DNA from 3 places in the Microbacterium sp. YJN-G genome. Region 2 is predicted to be linked to each of the others. Evidence: predicted binding sites of a transcription regulator. Region 2 holds the regulator's gene; each other region holds the start of a gene.
What was found. Region 2 encodes HrcA, which represses chaperone genes, less so after heat shock. Its sites were predicted from a motif close to TTNGCACTCGNNNNNNNCGAGTGCNAA; they were not measured.

Region 1 (6,631 bases), 1.1 Mb from region 2:
GAACGTGCGAGTCGATCGACGATAAGACCGGCGAAGTGGAGTGAACCGGGCCGGCCGGCTCAGGCCCGGTCGGCGAGGATCGCGATGCGGCCGGCCGCGGTGCGGGTGAGGATGAGCGTGGCCTCCTGAGAGCCTTTCAATGACAGCTTCTTCCGGAAAGCCGCCGGGTCGATGTCCATGCCGCGCTTCTTGATCTCCAGGCGTCCGATGTCGTGAGCCCGCAGGGCGGTGCTGATCGTCTTCGCGTGCGCGGGCATCGTCTCGCGCACCCGGAACGACTGCACGAACGGGCTCGTCACCGCGGCATCCCCGGTGAGGTAGGCGATCTGCTCGTCGAGCATGCCTGCATCCAGCATCCGTCCCGCATCGCCGATCAGCCGCGCGCGGATCACCGCGCCGTCGGGCTCGTGAAGGAAGGCGCCGAGAGGGCGGACCGGCACGTCTTCGGCATCCGCCGGAGCGGTCAGCTCGTGCGTCTGGCCGCCGTGCACGACGAGGGCGGCCCGGCGCACGCCCTCGCGGGCGAGCGCGCCGCTCCACAGCACGAGCTCGACGACGCTGCCGTCGGCGCTCACCCACTGCGCCTCGACGTCGTCGGGGATGAGGTCGCGGTCCAGTCCCGGGCCGAGCTTGATACCCGCCGGATGCCGCCGCGCGACCTCGAAACACCAGTCCAGCGACGGAGACCAGTCGGATGCCGTCAGCCGGCGGGTCTCGCTGTGCCCCGCCGTGCGCCGCGCCGGATCCAGCCACACTGCCTGCGCCTGGGTCCCCGAGCGCGGCTGGGTCCCTGAGGCTCTCGAAGGGTCCTCGTTCTCTGCTTCGCCGGGTGCTTCGAGAGCCTCAGCAACCCAGCCAGTGTTGCGTGCTTCGCTCCCCACGCCCCACTCCACCGGCCGCTTCGCGTCCGCCGGAGCCTCCGAGGCGCGTGGGCCCGACTCAGCAACCCAGCTGGCCGGGAGGTTGTCCTCGGCGAAACCCTGACGCACGGCGACGTCGTCGCCGAAGGGTGCGAGGTTGTACGCCGCGATGCCAGCGGTGACGGCATCGGCATCCACCGCGGTGACCTCGAGACCCGCGGCGGCGAACGCCAGGCTGTCGCCGCCGATCCCGCAGCCCAGGTCCGAGACCGCGGTGATCCCGGACCGCCGCATCCGCACGGCGTGCAGCGTCGCGATGTTCAGCCGGGTGGCCTGTTCGAGGCCCGCCCGGGTGAACAGCATCCGATCGGCGAATTCGCCGAACTTGGCACGCGCCTTCACCCGCAGATGCGCCTGGCCGACGACGGCCGAGACGAGGTCGGGGGAGTGCCCGGCCGCCCGCAGCCGTGACACCGCGCGGGCGACGTCGGCCGAGGTCTCGACGGAGCCGGTCTCGTCGAGCAGGGTCAGGCCCTCGCGCGTGAGCAGGGCGGTCAACTCGGACATCTCCACCACCCCAGCCTATGGGCCGCACTTCACCTTCGCGGGGCCCATCTGGCCGCCTCCCCGCGCAGGAGGCCGCCACTCGGGACCCGCGAAGCATGGGGAACGGCGACGATGGCTGGCACTCGCATTGCATGAGTGCCAGCGCTCCGCTTAGACTGGCATTAGCACCCTCGGTGTGAGAGTGCTAACAGTCTTCTGATCTCAGTCACGAAAGAAGAGGTACACCGTGTCGGTTTCCATCAAGCCGCTCGAGGACCGCATCGTCATCCAGCAGGTCGAGGCAGAGCAGACCACCGCAAGTGGTCTGGTCATCCCCGACACCGCCAAGGAGAAGCCCCAGGAGGGCCAGGTCGTGGCTGTGGGCCCCGGCCGCATCGACGACAACGGCAACCGCGTTCCGCTCGACGTCGCCGTGGGCGACCGCGTGCTCTACAGCAAGTACGGCGGCACCGAGGTCAAGTTCGGCGCCGACGAGTACCTCGTGCTCTCGGCCCGCGACGTCCTCGCGGTCGTCGTCCGCTGACACCTCTGAACCCGGATCGGGTTCACGAAAGGGCCCGGATGCCTCGGCATCCGGGCCCTTCGTCGTCCCGTCGACCCGCCGCGCTCGGTCCGCGCACCGCGCCGCGGCCACTAGGCTGACTCGGTGACCACGAAGACCGCAGGCGTCGCCGCCACCGTCGGCGCCTACCTGCTGTGGGGCGTGCTGCCGCTGTACTTCCTCGCCCTCGTGCCCACCGGCCCCTGGGAGGTCGTGGCCTGGCGGGTGCTGCTGTCGTTCGTCTTCTGTCTCATCCTGCTCACGGTGATGCGCGGCTGGGGCGCTCTCGGCGTGATCGTCCGGCAGCCGCGGCTGCTGGGCTGGACTGCCGTGGCCGGCGTGCTCATCTACGTCAACTGGCAGGTGTTCCTCATCGGCACGCTGACCGGCCACGTCATCGAGACGAGCCTCGGATACTTCATCAACCCGATCTTCACGGTCGTGCTCGGCGTGCTCGTGCTGCGCGAGCGCATCAGCCGGCTGCAGTTGGTCGCGATCGGCATCGCCGCGATCGCCGTGATCGTCATCATCGTCGCGTACGGGCAGTTCCCGTGGATCGCCCTGTCGCTCACCGCCTCGTTCGGCATCTACGGCCTGGTGAAGAAGCGCATCGGCGCGGCGGTGGATGCCGTTAGCGGACTCACGCTGGAATCCTTCTGGCTCATCCCGATCGCCGTGGTCACGCTGATCGTCGTCGCGCAGACCGACGCCGCCGGCATCACCTTCGGCGCAGTGTCGGTACCGCACACCCTGCTGGTCGCCGGCGCCGGCATCGCCACAGCGGTGCCGCTGCTGCTGTTCGCCGCCGGGACGCGGCGCATCGACCTGAGCCTGGTCGGCATGTTCCAGTTCATCACCCCGGTGATGCAGTTCCTCGTCGGCTGGGCGCTGCTGCGCGAGCCGATGCCCGCCGAGCGGTGGATCGGATTCGCCCTCGTCTGGTGCGCGATCATCGTCTTCGTCGTGGATCTGCTGACCAGCCGCAGGCGCGGTCGGCGTGGGATGCCGTCCGAGCTGGTGTGACACCGGATCGTTAGGCGACCGAGACACGCAGGATGCCCCCGGAAGCATCCGAGCCAATAGGGTAAGAGGCACCCGAAGGTGGTTATCCACGTTCAGTTACGCAAGGGAGCAACATGAACGCATTGAAGGGCTCGCGACCCGCGAGAATCTTCGCCGGTCTGGCGCTGGTCAGCGCCTCCGCACTCGTCGTCGCAGGCTGCAGCAGCACACCTGCTGAGGAGCCGAGCGACGGCGGCAACGACAAGCCTGCCGCCGACCTCACCCTCAAGCTCGGATCGCTGCTGCCGCAGACCGGTTCGCTGGCCTTCCTCGGCCCCCCCATGCAATCCGGCGTCGGACTCGCGGTGCAGGAGATCAACGAGGCCGAGGCGGGCATCACCGTCGAGATGAACTCTCAGGACGAGGGCGACAGCGACACCAAGGCATACGAGACCTCGATCACGACGCTGCAGAACTCGGGCGTCTCGGGCATCGTCGGTGCCGCGGCATCCGGTGTGTCGAAGATCATCCTCGACGGCAACGTCGCCAAGGGGATCATCACCATCTCGCCGTCGAACACGTCGCCTGACTTCACCAAGCTCGCCGAGGACGGCGTCACGAAGGGCCTGTACTTCCGCACCGCCCCGAGCGACCTGCTGCAGGGCGAGGTGCTCGGAAACCTCATCTCCGAGGACGGGCACAAGACGCTGGGCATCATCTTCCAGAACGACCCGTACGGCACCGGTCTGCGTGACGCGATCCAGGCGACCTTCGAGGGCGCCGGCGGCACCGTCGTCGCCACCGCGGGCTTCAACGTCGGTGACGCGCAGTTCGACGCACAGGTCGAGACCATCAAGGCCGAGAACCCCGACGCCGTCGCGATCGTCTCGTTCGACCAGTTCAAGACCATCGCGCCGCTGCTGGTGAACGCCGGCATCACGGCCGACAAGTTCTACATGGTCGACGGCAACGTCTCCGACTACGGCACCGAGATCCCGGTCTCGCTCGAGGGCGCCCAGGGCACCCGCCCCGGTCCCGCGCTCGCGGACGACTTCACCGACCGTCTGCAGGAGTACTGGACCGGTCAGGGCAACGCCGAGGTGAAGGACTTCACGTACGCGGCTGAGGCCTACGACGCGGTCGTCCTGATGGCGCTCGCCTCGCTGGCGTCGGGCTCGACCGACGGCGCCGACATGGCCGAGAAGATGCAGGAGGTCTCGGGCGGATCCGGCGACGGCGAGGCCTGCACGAGCTTCGCCGACTGCGCGAAGATCATCAACGACGGCGGCACGGCCGACTACAACGGCTACTCCGGCGACGTGACCTTCAACGAGTTCGGCGACCCGCAGGGCGCCGCGATCGGTGTCTACCAGTACGACGCCGAGAACCACTACAAGCGCACCCAGTGATCGCGTAGAAAGGGCTCCGGATGCCACAGCATCCGGAGCCCTTTCGCCTACCCGTCGGCGGCCCCGCCGCCGCCGTGCGCCGTCGCCGTACCTACGCCGCTGTACCTCCGCCGAAACCCCTCGTGCATGCCGAGACCCCTCGTGATTCACGCGAATCACGAGGGGTCTCGGCAGTGGTGAGGGGTTTCGGCGATAGTGCTGCCGGACACAGGAGAGGGGCGGATGCCGTCGGCATCCGCCCCTCTCTTCCCGCGTCAGGCGGCGTCCTGGCCCAGCGTTCCCAGGTACAGGCCGATGACCTTCGGGTCCTCGAGCAGCTCGCGGCCGGTGCCCTCGTAGGCATCGCGGCCCTGGTCGAGCACGTAGCCGCGGTCGCAGATCTGCAGGCACCGGCGGGCGTTCTGCTCGACCATGATGGTCGTCACGCCCGCCTTGTTGATGTCGGAGACGCGGATGAACGCGTCATCCTGACGCACCGGCGACAGGCCGGCCGAGGGCTCGTCGAGCAGCAGTACCGACGGATCCATCATGAGCGCCCGCGACATCGCGACCATCTGGCGCTCACCGCCCGACAGCGAGCCCGCGCGCTGCTTGAGGCGCTTGCCCAGCTCGGCGAAGATGCCGGTGACGAACTCAAGCCGCTCCTCGTACGCCTTCGGCTTCTGGTACAGGCCCATCTGCAGGTTCTCCTCGATGGTGAGCGAGGGGAACACGTTGTTGGTCTGCGGCACAAAGCCCACACCGCGCTGCACGAGCTTGTCGGCCTTGAGCCCGACGATGCTCTCGCCGTTGACGGTGATGTCGCCCTGGCGCACCTGCACGAGCCCGAAGATCGCCTTGAGCAGGGTCGACTTGCCGGCGCCGTTGGGGCCGATGATGCCGATCAGCTCGCCCTTGCGCGCGACGAGATGGGCGCCGTTGAGGATGTTCACGCCCGGCAGGTAGCCGGCGTGCACGTCGGTCAGCTCGACGACCACCTCGCCCTTGGGCGTGGGTTCCGTCGGCATCCCGGTGCTCTGTGCGTCGGTCATGGCCTGTCCTCCTCGTCGAGCTCGGCTTCCGCCTCGGCGTCGATCTTCTCCCGGATGCGGGTCGCATGCGTCTCGGACATGACCGGGATGCGGCCGGTGACCGCGCCCAGGTCGACGTCCTGGTGGGCGCCGAGGTAGGCGTCCACGACGGCCGGGTCCTCCATGACCGTCCCGGGCGGGCCCTCGGCGACCACCCGGCCCTCGGCCATGACGACGACCCAGTCGGCGATGTGGCGCACCATGTGCATGTCGTGCTCGACGAACAGCACCGTCATGCCGCGGTCCTTGAGACCGAGGATGTGATCCAGCAGCGACTGCGTGAGCGCGGGGTTCACGCCGGCCATCGGCTCATCGAGCATGACCAGCGTGGGGTCGCTCATCAGCGCCCGCGCCATCTCGAGCAGCTTGCGCTGACCGCCCGACAGCGACGCGGCGAAGTCGGATTCCTTGGCGTCGAGCTTGAAGCGCGTGAGCAGCTCGCGCGCCTTGTCCTCGATCTGCTTCTCCTGCGTGCGCCAGAGGAAGGGGAACAGGCTCTGCCAGAACCCCTCGCCGACCTGGTGCGGGGCGCCGAGCTTCATGTTCTCGAGCACCGACAGCAGCGACAGCGACTTGGTGAGCTGGAACGTGCGCACCTGCCCCATCCGGGCGACCTTGAACGAGGGGACCCCGGCCAGGTTCGTGCCGTCGAACGACCAGGTGCCTGCGTTGGGCTTGTCGAAGCCGCACAGCAGGTTGAACAGCGTCGTCTTGCCGGCGCCGTTGGGGCCGATCAGCGCCGTGATGGCGCCGCGCGGGATCTCGAGGTGATCGACGTCGACGGCGATGAGACCGCCGAAGCGCCGCTCGACGCCGTCCGCGATGAGGATCGGGTCGACCTTGGGTACGCCGGGTGCGGCGGGTCCCTTGGCGAGACCGGTGGTCTTCGGGCGGCGGATGCTGCCGGGCGGCGTCTGCTCGACCGGCGTGGCCCCCTCTTCGGGAAGGTTCTCAGTGGACAAAGGTCATCTCTCTCTTGTCGCCGAGCAGGCCCTGCGGCCGGAAGATCACCAGCAGCATCAGGGCGAGCCCCACCAGCACGAAGCGGATCGTGCCGGCCTGGCTGTCAGACATGGGCAGCACCCCGGCATCCGCCAGGGCGGGGAGCAGGTTGCCGAGGAACGCGAAGACGATCCAGAACAGCACCGCACCGAGCGTCGGGCCGAAGACCGTCGCCGCGCC
Region 2 (6,631 bases):
GATCAAGGTGGTGATTCTTTCTCTTCTACAGCGCGCGCGGGATCTGCCGACGCAGCGCTGGGTCGGGAAGTCATTCAAGCATCATCCACGCCGCGGCGCACATCGACAGCGTGGGCGGCTGTGACGGAGTCCTGTGCTCCATGGCATCCGGTGTCAGACGCTCGAGGGCAACTTCGCGAGACTATCATCGGTTCTCCGGAATGGGGATTCCGGGCCGCTGAACGTAGAATCGTCAGAACGCTTCCGGCCCCACCAAGGACCCCATGTCACCCCGCGCTCTCACTCCGCTGTCGCCCTCGGCGACTCCCGCCACGCAGATCCGCAACTTCTGCATCATCGCCCACATCGATCACGGCAAGTCGACTCTCGCCGACCGGATGCTGCAGATCACCGGCGTCGTGGCGGACCGCGACATGCGCGCGCAGTACCTCGACCGCATGGACATCGAGCGCGAGCGCGGCATCACCATCAAGAGCCAGGCGGTCCGGATGCCGTGGGCCCTTCGACAGGCTCAGGGACCCAATGAAGAAGTGTTCGCCCTGAACATGATCGACACCCCGGGGCACGTCGACTTCACGTATGAGGTGTCGCGCTCCCTGGCCGCCTGCGAGGGCGCCATCCTGCTCGTCGACGCCGCCCAGGGCATCGAGGCCCAGACGCTCGCGAACCTCTATCTCGCGCTCGAGAACGATCTGACGATCATCCCGGTGCTCAACAAGATCGACCTGCCGGCGGCCGACCCCGACAAGTTCGCCAAGGAGCTCGCCGACCTGATCGGCGGCCGTCCAGAGGACGTGCTGCGTGTCTCGGGCAAGACCGGCCTGGGCGTCGAGGACCTGCTCGACCGCATCGTGCAGGAGATCCCCGCGCCCGTCGGCGACCCCGAGGCGCCCGCCCGCGCCATGATCTTCGACTCGGTTTACGACGCGTACCGCGGCGTGGTCACCTATGTGCGCATGGTCGACGGCAAGCTCGAGCCGCGCGAGCGCATCCAGATGATGTCGACCAAGGCGACGCACGACCTGCTCGAGATCGGCGTCTCCAGCCCCGAGCCGATCCCCACCAAGGGTCTCGGCGTCGGCGAGGTGGGCTACCTCATCACCGGTGTGAAGGATGTGCGCCAGTCGAAGGTCGGCGACACGGTCACCACCGCCCGTGGTTCGGCATCCGAGGCCCTTCCCGGCTACACCGATCCGAAGCCGATGGTCTTCTCGGGCATCTACCCGATCGACGGCAGCGACTACGCCGAGCTGCGCGAGGCACTCGACAAGCTCAAGCTCTCCGACGCCTCGCTGCAGTACGAGCCCGAGACCTCGGTGGCGCTCGGCTTCGGCTTCCGCTGCGGCTTCCTCGGTCTGCTGCACCTCGAGATCATCACCGAGCGCCTGTCGCGCGAGTTCGGTCTCGACCTCATCACCACGGCTCCCAGCGTGATCTACGAGGTCACCACCGACAACGGCGAGAAGGTCATCGTCACCAACCCCAGCGAGTATCCCGACGGCCGCGTCGCCTCGGTGTCCGAGCCCATGGTCAAGGCCGCCATCCTGCTGCCGAAGGACTACGTCGGCACCGTGATGGAGCTGTGCCAGTCGCGGCGCGGCTCGCTGCTGGGCATGGAGTACTTCTCCGAGGAGCGCGTCGAACTGCGCTACAACATGCCGCTCGGCGAGATCGTCTTCGACTTCTTCGACCAGCTCAAGTCCAAGACCCAGGGCTACGCCTCGCTGGACTACGAGCCCTCGGGTCAGCAGGAGGCCGACCTGGTGAAGGTCGACATCCTGCTGCAGGGCGACAAGGTCGACGCGTTCAGCTCGATCGTGCACCGCGAGAAGGCCTACGCCTACGGCACGATGATGGCCGAGCGGCTGCGCAAGCTCATCCCTCGCCAGCAGTTCGAGGTGCCCATCCAGGCCGCCATCGGCGCGCGCATCATCGCCCGCGAGACCATCCGCGCGATCCGCAAGGACGTGCTCGCCAAGTGCTACGGCGGTGACATCAGCCGCAAGCGCAAGCTGCTCGAGAAGCAGAAGGAGGGCAAGAAGCGGATGAAGATGGTCGGCCGCGTCGAGGTGCCCCAGGAGGCGTTCATCGCCGCCCTGTCGGGTGACGTCGAGACCAAGAAGTAGGCGGTCCGCAGGACCGGTCGGGCCCTTTCGCGAAACGGCGGAGGGCATCAGGGCGCCGTCCAGGCGCGTCACGTAGGGTTGTGCACATGCGTCGCGGGACATTCCGAGAAGGCACGGTCGACTATGCCGCGGTCGGGGCGACGCACGCCCCGGATCTCATGCAGTATCCGCCGGAGCACAGCATCCCGGCCGAGGAGACCTGGCGCATCGGCAGCGGCGAGGAGCGGTTCCGCTCCGCCGGCGAGGCACTGCTGTCGTGGACGGCGCAGCGCGCCGCCGGGCTCGAGCTCTCGGACGTGCGGCCCGAATCTGGCACCGCGTACACGGGTGTCAGCTTCGACGCCGAGGGCGCTCCCATCGCCCCGAACCGCAGCCAGGTCGAGCAGCGCTTCGACTCCGAGGGCACGCCGTACGTCGCGCCGGGGATGACCCTGAAGCTGCGCGGGCGCGTCAACGGGATGCGCGCGGATGCCGAGCTGCGCGTCATCTCGGTCACCGAGGAGCGCCGCCGGATCGGCTTCGTGCTGGGCACCGTCCGCGGATCGGTGGTCAGCGGCGAGGAGTCGTTCGACATCGACTGGCGTGACGACACCGACGAGGTCTGGTTCACCGTGCGTGCCTTCGACGCACCCGTCTCGCTGCTCTACCGCCTGCCCGGCATGGTGCGTCGCCGTCGCCGTGAGCTGTTCGCGCGCTACCTGCGGGCGATCTCGCCGCTGTACACCACGCCCATCTGATGGCAGGACCGCTTCCCGTGGGGGATCCGGCGCCGCCCGACGGCCGGCTGCCCCAGGATCTCGATGTCGATGCGTCGATGCCGCTGTCGGCGTATCTGCACGTGCCGTTCTGCCGGGTGCGGTGCGGGTACTGCGACTTCAACACCTATACGTCCAGTGAGCTGCGCGGCGCGCGGCAGGACGAGTACGCCGACACGCTGATCCGAGAGATCGCCCTGGCCCGTGAGGTGCTCGGCGAGGCGGATGCCGTGCGCCCGCTCGACACGGTCTTCTTCGGCGGCGGCACGCCGACGCTGCTGCCGCCTGGTGACCTGGCGCGGATGCTGCACGCGGCATCCGACGCCTTCGGCATCCGTGACGGCGCCGAGGTGACCGTCGAGGCGAACCCCGACACCGTGACGCCGGCGGTTGTCGACACGCTGAGGGAGGCGGGGGTGACCCGCCTCTCGATCGGGATGCAGTCGGCCGTGCCGCACGTGCTGGCGGCGCTGGATCGCACGCACCGCCCCGAGAACGTCGCCACGGCCGTCCGCGCGGCGCGGGAGGCCGGGCTCGACGTCAGCGTCGACCTCATCTACGGCGCGCCGGGCGAGTCGCCGGCGGACTGGGAGCGATCGCTGGACGAGGCGATCGGGCTGCAGCCCGACCACATCTCGGCCTACGCGCTCATCATCGAGGACGGCACGAAGCTGGCCAGGCAGATCCGCCGCGGCGAGGTTCCGACCCCGGACGACGACCTGCAGGCCGACATGTACGAGACCGCCGACCGGCGGCTGGCCGAGGCCGGGTTCGCCTGGTACGAGGTGAGCAACTGGGCGCGCGAGGACCGCAACCGCTCACGGCACAACCTGGCGTACTGGCGCGGTTCGGACTGGTGGGGGTTCGGTCCCGGTGCGCACAGTCATGTCGCGGGCCTGCGGTGGTGGAACGTGAAGCATCCCGCCGCGTACGCGCAGCGCCTGGCGTCGGGGGAGTCGCCGGCCGCGGGCCGCGAGCGCCCGGATGCTCAGGCGCGCACCCTCGAGCGGGTGCTGCTGCAGAGTCGTCTTGCCGAGGGACTGCCGATCGCCGACATCGAGCCGACCCGTCGTGATCGCGTCGCCGAGCTCATCTCGGACGGGCTCGTCGATGCGGCATCCGCGCTGCGCGACCGCCGGGTGCGCCTCACCCTGCGCGGCCGGCTGCTCGCCGACGCGGTCGTCCGCGCCCTCACCGACTGACCTGGGTCCCGGGGTAGAATTGGCACTCAGACCGGGGGAGTGCCAGAAGGGAGCGACATGGTCACGGAACGAGGACTCGAGGTTCTCCGTGCGATCGTGCAGGACTATGTCGCCACCCACGAGCCCGTCGGCAGCAAGTCGATCGTCGAGCGGCACGCCTTCGGGGTGTCGGCGGCGACCATCCGCAACGACATGGCGCAGCTCGAGGACGAAGAGCTGATCGCCGCGCCGCACACCTCATCCGGTCGCGTGCCCACGGACAAGGGCTACCGGGTGTTCGTGAACCATCTCGCCCAGCTGCGGCCGCTGTCGGGTCCGCAGCGCAGTGCGATCGAATCGTTCCTCGCCGATCCCTCCGATCTCGACGACCTCATGGCCCGCACCGTGCGCGTGCTCACGCAGCTCACCGGGCAGGTGGCCCTGGCACAGTACCCGTCGTTCGCGCGCGCCAGCATCACCCACATCGAACTGGTCGCGCTCTCCCCGAACCGCGTGCTGGTGGTGATGGTGACCGACGCGGGTGGTGTGTCGCAGCGCATCGCACCGCTGCCGCTGGACATCGACGAGGCCGACGTGGCGGTCATGCGCGCACGGATCTCGGCGCTGATCACCGGCCGCGCGGTGAGCGAGGCGACCGAGCGCATCCTCACCCTGGGCGGTGCGGATGCCGCAGCGATGCGCCTGCAGCCGGCGCTGGACACCCTCGCCGCCGTGATCTCCGAGGAACTCGCCGAGTTCCGCCAGGAGCGGCTGGTGATGGCGGGAGCGGCGACGCTCGCGCGTCGCGAGCACGACTTCCGCGGCAGCATCCATCCGCTGCTGGAGGCCATCGAGGAGCAGGTCACGCTGCTGCGGCTGATGAGTGAGATGGTCACCGACGAGCACGGCCTCGCGACGAGCATCGGCACCGAGAACGCCCCGTTCGGCCTCGGCGAGGCGTCGATCGTGGCCAGCAACTACGCCGCCCCCGGCGGCATGGCGCGCGTGGGCGTGATGGGTCCCACGCGCATGGACTATCCGAGCAACCTCGCCGCGGCCCGCGCCGTGGCCCGCTACCTGTCGCGGATGCTCGAGGAGGACGGCAGCGCCCACTGACGCGCTCCGTCGAAGACGCACGCACACACACGCAGAAAGGTGAACGTGGCGGATCATTATGAGGTCCTCGGGGTGTCCCGCGACGCCTCCCAGGACGAGATCAAGAAGGCCTACCGCAAGCTCGCGCGGCAGCTGCACCCCGATGTGAACCCGGGGGAGGATGCCGCCGAGCGGTTCAAGCTGGTGACGCACGCATACGACGTGCTCAGCGACGAGGACTCGCGGCGCCGCTACGACATGGGCGGCGACGAGAACGGCGGCTTCGGCGGCTTCGGGGGCTTCGGCGACATCTTCGAGACCTTCTTCGGTGCGGGCGGCGGAGGGCGGACGGCGCGCCCGCGGTCGCGGCGGGAGCGCGGCGAGGATGCCCTCGTGCGGGTCGGCCTCGAGCTCGGCGACGTCGTCTTCGGCGTGCACCGCGACATCGAGGTCGACACGGCCGTGCTCTGCGAGACCTGTCAGGGCAGCTGCTGCCAGCCGGGCACTTCGCCGGTGACGTGCGACGTCTGCGGCGGCACCGGCCACGTGCAGCGTCAGGTGCGCAGCCTTCTCGGCAACGTCATCACCACCCAGCCGTGCGGCTCGTGCGAGGGCTTCGGCACGACCATCGCCTACCCCTGCGGCGGATGCGCCGGCCAGGGTCGCGTGCGCACCCGGCGCACGGTGTCGCTCGACATCCCCGCGGGCGTCGAGACCGGCCTGCGCCTGCAGCTGCCCGGCTCCGGCGCCGTCGGCCGCGCGGGCGGCCCGAACGGCGACCTCTACGTCGAGGTCACGGTCGCGCCCCACCCGGTGTTCAGCCGTGAGGGCGACGATCTGCTCGCGACGCTGGAGGTGTCGATGACGGATGCCATCCTCGGCGCGACCACCACCATCGACGGGCTCGACGGCACGGTCGACCTCGAGCTGCGCGCCGGCGTGCAGTCCGGCGACGTGCTCACCATCGCCGGTCGCGGCGTGACGCCGCTGCGCGGCAGCCAGCGTGGGGATCTGCGCGTGGGCGTGCAGGTGGTCACCCCCACCCGCCTCGACTCGGCGCAGCGCAAGCTCATCGAGGAATTCGCCAAGAAGGCGAAGGCTCCGGCGCCGCAGCTCGCGCAGTTCCAGCAGGGGCTGTTCTCGAAGCTGCGCGACCGGTTCCGCAGCCACTGACCGCCCTCTCGACGATCGGATCCGACATGGCGCTGCACTTCATCGTCCCCGACTGCACGGATGCCGCGGTCGGCGACGTCATCGCCCTCACCGGCACCGAGGCCAAGCACGCCTCGACCGTCAGGCGGGTGCGGCTGGGAGAGACCATCACCCTCGGCGACGGCACCGGCACCTGGCTGGAGGGCGCCGTCGAGGATGTGTCGGCGTCGCGGGTGACCGTGCGCATCGGCGCCCGCAGCGTGCAGGAGCGTCCGTCCTCGCGGATCGTGCTCGTGCAGGCCCTCGCGAAGGGTGACCGCGA
Region 3 (6,631 bases), 550 kb from region 2:
TGGTAGAGCACCTGTCTTGTAAACAGGCGGTCGCGGGTTCGAGTCCCGCAGTCGGCTCTGCAGATGCACGCATGTCGTGCGTCAGAAGAGCATCCCGTCGCCCTTGTCATCCGCCTTCGGCTCTGCGGCGACGCGGGAGTCGAGGGATGCCGCGGCGATCAGCGCTTCGTCCATGAGCTCGCGCGAGGGTTCGCCGGTGAGCCAGTCCGCGGCGAAGGTGGGCGGCACCAGCACGGGCACGCGGTCGTGCAGGTGGGCGAGATGCTCGGGAGCCGGCCGCATCACGATCGAGTAGCAGGTGGTCCATTCGCCGTCGGGTGTGCGGCCACGCTGCGTCACCGCCGCCATCCCGAACAGCACACCGGAGCCGAGTCCGAATCGGTGCCAGACGCGTTCGGGCTTCTGCATCTCGAACCAGCCCGTGGTCGGGACGATCGCCCGGGTGCGCAGGCCGCCGGGACGATCCTGCAGCCGCTCGGAGCGGGTATTGATGGAAGGGAAGCGCGCCGGCTGCCCGTCGATCAGGAATCCCCACCAGGCCTGCAGCAGCTCGGGCGGCCCATCGGCCGCGGTGACGAGCGGATTGAGATTCCTCAGGTTGCGGCCGGTCGGTCGCAGCGTCTCGCCGGCATTGGTCTCGGCCCACGACCGCAGGCCCTCGAGCACCGCCTCGTCGGCCTCCGCCAGCAGTTCCGCTTCCGTGAAGCGGGGATCGAGTCCGTAGCTCGCGCACATGCTCGCAGGTTAGTCGTGGCCACCGACATCGCGGCAGGCACAAGGTAGCGTTGCCCGGTGACCGAATCCCGCCCGCTCCCGACCTGGCTCGCCCTCGGCGGCGCCATCTCGATCGGCGTGATGACCGCGGTGCAGGCGCGCATCAACGGCGTTCTCGGCGTCCGTGTGGACGACGGCATCATCGCGGGGCTCCTCTCGTTCCTCGCCGGGCTGGTCTTCCTCGTCGTACTCGCGCCCGCACTCCCGGCCACGCGGGCCGCGATGAGCCGGCTGGTCAGCGGCATCCGGAACCGCACCATCCCTTTCTGGATGCTGCTCGGCGGCACCTGCGGCGCCCTCACGGTGACCACCCAGGGGGTCGTCGCGGGTGTGCTGGGCGTCTCGCTGTTCACGGTCGGCGTCGTGGCAGGGCAGACCGTGCACGGTCTCGTGCTCGACCGCATCGGCTTCGGTCCCTCCGGCGTCGTCGCGGTGACGATGGGCCGGGTGGCCGGGGGAGCGCTCGCGCTCGCCGCGGTGGGCATCTCGCTGAGCGGCGACGTGCTGCGCGACGCACCGCTGTGGCTGCTCCTGCTGCCCTTCTTCGCCGGTGCGGGCATCGCCTGGCAGGCCGGCGCCAACGGCCGGCTGGCCCGCAAGGTCTCATCGCCGATGACGGCGACGCTGGTGAGCTTCCTCGCCGGCACCGTCGTGCTAGTCGTCGCCGCGGCCATCAGCGTGGCAATGCGCGGGATGCCGCAGGCGCTGCCCTCCGAGCCGTGGCTGTACGCCGGCGGCCTGCTCGGCTTCGCCTACATCATGCTCGGCGCGTTCCTGGTCGCGCACACCGGGGTGCTGCTGATGGGACTGGGCAGCGTGCTCGGCCAGCTCAGCGCTTCGATCGTCATCGATCTGCTCTGGCCCACGGCCGGGCGTCCGGCACTGTGGCAGCTGACCGCGATGTTCGCCGTCGCCGTGGCATCCGTCTTCGTCGCCCTGCCACGGCGGCGGCGCTGATCAGCCCCGTTCGCGCTGCTCCCGCTTCGCGTCCTTCCGCGCCTTGTTCGCAGCCTTCCGCGCCTTCTTCGCGTCCCTCTCCGCTTTCTTCGCGGCTTTCCTCGCCTTCTTGTCGGCCTTCTTGCTCCGGACGGCGCCCTCGCCCGCGGCCTTCTCATCGCCGGGCTCGCCGGGCAGCTCGCCGGCACTCGACGGCATCCGGGTGAGCAGTCCGGCGGCGTCCACCGGCTTGCGGCGCCCCGCGTCCTTGCCCGCGGGCTTGCCGCCCACGTACAGCCAGCCCAGCAGCGCCTCGTCCTGCGTCAGCCCGTGCGCCCGGGCGACGGCATCCGACCGCGTGTATCCGCCGGTGCGCCAGATCACGCCCCATCCCGCCTCGTCGAGCAGCAGGCTCAGCATGTGGGCGACGCCCGAGGCGACGGCCTCCTGCTCCCAGCGCGGCACCTTCTCGCTGCGCCGGTAAGAGGCGACCACCGCGATGAGCAGTGAGGCCCGCAGCGGCTTGGACGACGGCTTGTCGTCGCCGGTTGCCTCCGCGATCGCCGCCCCGAGAGCCAGACGATCGTCGCCGCGCAGCTCGATCAGCCGCCACGGACGCAGCGACGAGTGGTCTGCCACCCGGCCGGCGGCCTCCACCAGCGGCAGCAGCTGCTCGTGCGTCGGGGCTTCGTCGGTGACCTTCGACCAGGAGGTGCGCCGCAGCACGGCCTCGAGTGCGCTCACGACTCCTCTGGGGCGAAGGTCAGCGCGAGCGAGTTCATGCAGTAGCGGTCGCCGGTGGGCGTGCCGAACCCGTCGGGGAAGACGTGACCCAGGTGCGAGCCGCACGCGGCGCAGCGCACCTCGGTGCGGACCATGCCCAGGCTGCGGTCCTCGATGAGCTCGACCGCCTCGGGGCGCACCGACTCGTAGAAGCTCGGCCAGCCGCATCCCGAGTCGAACTTCGTGCCGCTGCGGAACAGCTCTTCGCCGCAGGCGCCGCAGCGGTACAGTCCGTCGCGCTTCTCATCCAGCAGCTCACCGGTCCAGGCACGCTCGGTCGCCGCCGTGCGCAGCACCGCGTACTGCTCATCGCCGAGCTCTGCGCGCCACTGGTCATCCGTCTTGTTCACCTTGTACGACATGCCTCCATTCTCTCGCGCCGGAGGGGCGTTCGGGCCGGTGAGAATGGAGGCATGACGGATGCCGTGCGCGAGCGCTACGAACGGTTCGCCCGCGAAGAGGCCCCCGGCCGCAGCGCGGTGTACGAGGCCTGGGCGACAGGCGTCGCCGACGACGACGAAGTGCGGGCGGTGCTGCAGCGGATCACGCCGCAGCATCGGCATCCGCCCCTCGTCTTCGCCGTCACCCGGCTGCTCGGCGCTCCCGTCGCCTCCGCATACGGAGCGTGGCGCGATTTCGTGGTCGCGCACGCCGACGAGGTCGTCGCCGAGTGCGAGCGCCGCACCGTGCAGACCAACGAGCCGCTGCGCCTGTCGGCGCTGCTTCCTGCGCTCAGCGGGATCGAGGGGCCGGTCGCGCTGCTCGAGCTGGGCGCGGCGGCCGGACTCTGCCTTTATCCCGACCGGTTCTCGTACCGCCTCGTCGACGAGGACGGCCGCGAGAGGACCCGCCTGGACCCGGCGGACGGCGCCTCGCCGGTCGTCCTCACCAGCGTGGTGCGCGGCCCGCTGCCCGCCCTGCGCACACCCGAGGTCGTCTGGCGCGCCGGCATCGACCTGGCGCCGGTGGATGTGCGCCGCCCCGCGGATCGCGCGTGGATGGACGCGCTGATCTGGCCGGGGGAGGCCGAACGGGCGGTCCGCATCGCCGCCGCGGCCGGCATCGTCGCCGCGGAGCCGCCGCTGCTGATCGCGGGCGATGCCGAGGAGCGCCTGGGCGAGGCCGTCGCCGTGGCGCCCGCGGGGGCGACGCTCGTGATCACCACCCCTGGCATGCTCGTCTACCTGCCGCGGCCCGCGCGTGAGTCGCTCATCGGCGGCATCCGCGACACCGGCGCACGCTGGATCACGATCGACCCGCCGGCGCTGCACGACGGCTGGACACCGCCGGTCGACCCGGCTGACTTCGCCGGCTTCGCGGTCGCGCTCGACGGCGAGGTGATGGCGGATGCCGATCCGCTGGGCCGCTGGTGGGAGTGGCGTGCGGGCGGCGGGCCCGGCGCCGCGTAGCCTGATGCCATGCTCGGTGACCTCTCCGATCGCGACCGCGCGATCCTGACGCTGGAAGCGGCCTGGCCGCGGCACAGCGGCATGAAGGAGGAGACGATCCGCGCGCAGCTGGGCATGAGCCCGGCTCGGTACTACCAGCTGCTCGGGCGTCTGATCGACACCGAGGAGGCGCTGGAGTTCGACCCGCTGCTCGTGCGCCGGCTGCGCAGGCTGCGCGATGCGCGCGGCCGGCAGCGGCAGACGCGCATGCGCGGATTCGTCGGCTGACGGCATCCGGCATCGCTCCGGGCAGATTCCCGGACCGCGCCCGTTACCATCGGATGGTGTCAAAGGCCCCGCACGACCGATTCGACGACGTCCCCCGCACCACCGGCCGTGTCGGCGCGCACCGCGCCGAGCAGCCGGGGATCAACGGACCGATCACCCTGCTGTGGTCGGCGGCCGTGGCGGTGGTGCTCATCGTCATCGGCATCTTCGTCTCGCTCGTGCTCATGGGCCGCATCGACCTGTTCCCTTCGGCCGACCCGGCCGGTCAGCCGGCGCCCGGGGTCGTCGCCGAGGTCGACACGTCCTACCGGGTGCTGATCCTGAACGCCACGACCGAGGCGGGTCAGGTGGCGTCCGTCCGCGAGACGCTGATCGCGCAGGGCTGGCAGCCGGATGCCGTGTTCGGCAGTGAGGGCTCGACGACCGAGTTCGACGAGACCACAGTGTTCTACGTGGACGAGGCCGACGAGTCAGCCGCGCTCGGCGTCGCCGAGATCCTCGGCGGCGTGAAGGCCGAGCAGAGCGACCACTATGCGGCGCTGAACGATACCGAGCTGCCGCAGCTGACCGTCGTGATCGGCATGGACCGCGTGAACGGCGCGAGCACGTCGCCTGGGGCCGGCGAGGAGACCCCCGCGGGCTGATCCGCGCTGGGCGAACACCGCATTCGCGCGGCTTGCACTCTCATGGGTCGAGTGCCAGACTGTGTGTTAGCACTCGATCACTCTGAGTGCTAAACCCCATCGCCTACGTCCGGGAGGGACGAAAGACTCATGGCAAAGATCATCGCTTTCGATGAGGAGGCCCGTCGCGGCCTCGAGCGCGGCCTGAACATCCTGGCCGACGCCGTCAAGGTGACCCTCGGCCCGCGTGGTCGCAACGTCGTGCTCGAGAAGAAGTGGGGCGCCCCCACCATCACGAACGACGGCGTGTCGATCGCCAAGGAGATCGAGCTCGACGACCCGTACGAGAAGATCGGTGCGGAGCTCGTCAAGGAGGTCGCCAAGAAGACCGACGACGTCGCCGGTGACGGAACCACCACGGCGACCGTCCTCGCCCAGGCACTGGTCCGCGAGGGTCTGCGCAACGTCGCAGCCGGCGCCGACCCCATCTCGCTCAAGCGCGGCATCGAGAAGGCCGTCGCGGCCATCACCGAGGACCTGCTCGCCAGCGCGAAGGAGATCGACTCCAAGGAGCAGATCGCCGCCACCGCGTCCATCTCCGCGGCCGACACCGAGATCGGTGCGCTCATCGCCGAGGCCATCGACAAGGTGGGCAAGGAGGGTGTCGTCACCGTCGAGGAGTCGCAGACCTTCGGTACCGAGCTCGAGCTCACCGAGGGCATGCGCTTCGACAAGGGCTACCTGAACCCGTACTTCGTCACGGACCCAGAGCGCCAGGAGGCTGTCTTCGAGGACCCGTACATCCTCATCGCCAACCAGAAGATCGGCAACATCAAGGACCTGCTGCCGGTCGTCGACAAGGTGATCCAGGACGGCAAGGAGCTCGTCATCATCGCCGAGGACGTCGAGGGCGAGGCTCTCGCGACGCTCGTGCTGAACAAGATCCGCGGCATCTTCAAGTCCGTCGCCGTCAAGGCTCCGGGCTTCGGTGACCGTCGCAAGGCGCAGCTGCAGGACATCGCGATCCTCACCGGCGGCCAGGTCATCACCGAGGAGGTCGGCCTCAAGCTCGAGAACACCACCCTCGACCTGCTCGGCCGTGCTCGCAAGGTCATCGTCACCAAGGACGAGACCACGATCGTCGAGGGCGCGGGCGAGCAGTCCGCCATCGAGGGTCGCGTGACCCAGATCCGTCGCGAGATCGAGAACACCGACAGCGACTACGACCGCGAGAAGCTGCAGGAGCGCCTCGCCAAGCTCGCCGGCGGCGTCGCCGTCATCAAGGCGGGTGCGGCCACCGAGGTCGAGCTCAAGGAGCGCAAGCACCGCATCGAGGACGCCGTCCGCAACGCGAAGGCGGCCGTCGAGGAGGGCATCGTCCCCGGTGGTGGCGTCGCGCTGCTGCAGTCGGCCAAGGTTCTCGACACGCTCGAGCTCGAGGGTGACGAGGCCACCGGTGCGAACATCGTCCGCGTCGCCATCGAGGCTCCGCTGAAGCAGATCGCCATCAACGCCGGTCTCGAGGCCGGTGTGGTCGCGCACAAGGTCGCCGAGCTCCCCTCGGGCCAGGGCCTGAACGCCGCCACCGGTGAGTACGGCGACATGTTCGCCCAGGGCATCATCGACCCGGCCAAGGTCACCCGCTCGGCGCTGCAGAACGCGGCATCGATCGCCGGCCTGTTCCTTACCACCGAGGCCGTCGTCGCCGACAAGCCCGAGAAGGCTCCGGCCATGCCGGCTGACCCGTCGGGCGGCATGGACTTCTGATCTGAAGAGATCCGGAGTCTGAGACGTCTCAGACAGAACGCCCCCTGCTTCGGCAGGGGGCGTTCTGCGTCT

Region 1: groES (co-chaperone GroES) is a predicted target of HrcA. The motif match lies at 1,543-1,569, and genes of this name have one in related genera.
Region 3: groL (chaperonin GroEL) is a predicted target of HrcA. The motif match lies at 4,880-4,906, and genes of this name have one in related genera.

What each region holds. Positions count from the first base shown of each region.
Region 1 covers NZ_CP060402.1:756,839-763,469, forward strand. Annotated here, with positions in the region: gene H7694_RS03550 (hypothetical protein) at 1-44, shown strand, start outside; gene H7694_RS03555 (class I SAM-dependent methyltransferase) at 60-1,433, opposite strand; gene groES (co-chaperone GroES) at 1,654-1,950, shown strand; gene rarD (EamA family transporter RarD) at 2,074-2,991, shown strand; gene H7694_RS03570 (ABC transporter substrate-binding protein) at 3,105-4,379, shown strand; gene H7694_RS03575 (ABC transporter ATP-binding protein) at 4,634-5,386, opposite strand; gene H7694_RS03580 (ABC transporter ATP-binding protein) at 5,407-6,348, opposite strand; gene H7694_RS03585 (branched-chain amino acid ABC transporter permease) at 6,401-6,631, opposite strand, start outside.
Region 2 covers NZ_CP060402.1:1,881,883-1,888,513, reverse strand. Annotated here, with positions in the region: gene H7694_RS09080 (ABC transporter permease) at 1-6, opposite strand, end outside; gene lepA (translation elongation factor 4) at 264-2,126, shown strand; gene H7694_RS09070 (DUF1990 family protein) at 2,213-2,863, shown strand; gene hemW (radical SAM family heme chaperone HemW) at 2,863-4,083, shown strand; gene hrcA (heat-inducible transcriptional repressor HrcA) at 4,141-5,178, shown strand; gene dnaJ (molecular chaperone DnaJ) at 5,224-6,330, shown strand; gene H7694_RS09050 (16S rRNA (uracil(1498)-N(3))-methyltransferase) at 6,357-6,631, shown strand, end outside.
Region 3 covers NZ_CP060402.1:2,427,500-2,434,130, reverse strand. Annotated here, with positions in the region: tRNA gene H7694_RS11680 (tRNA-Thr) at 1-57, shown strand, start outside; gene H7694_RS11675 (SOS response-associated peptidase family protein) at 82-735, opposite strand; gene H7694_RS11670 (DMT family transporter) at 793-1,731, shown strand; gene H7694_RS11665 (nitroreductase family protein) at 1,732-2,454, opposite strand; gene msrB (peptide-methionine (R)-S-oxide reductase MsrB) at 2,451-2,855, opposite strand; gene H7694_RS11655 (DUF2332 domain-containing protein) at 2,907-3,902, shown strand; gene H7694_RS11650 (DUF3263 domain-containing protein) at 3,912-4,169, shown strand; gene H7694_RS11645 (LytR C-terminal domain-containing protein) at 4,226-4,813, shown strand; gene groL (chaperonin GroEL) at 4,943-6,559, shown strand.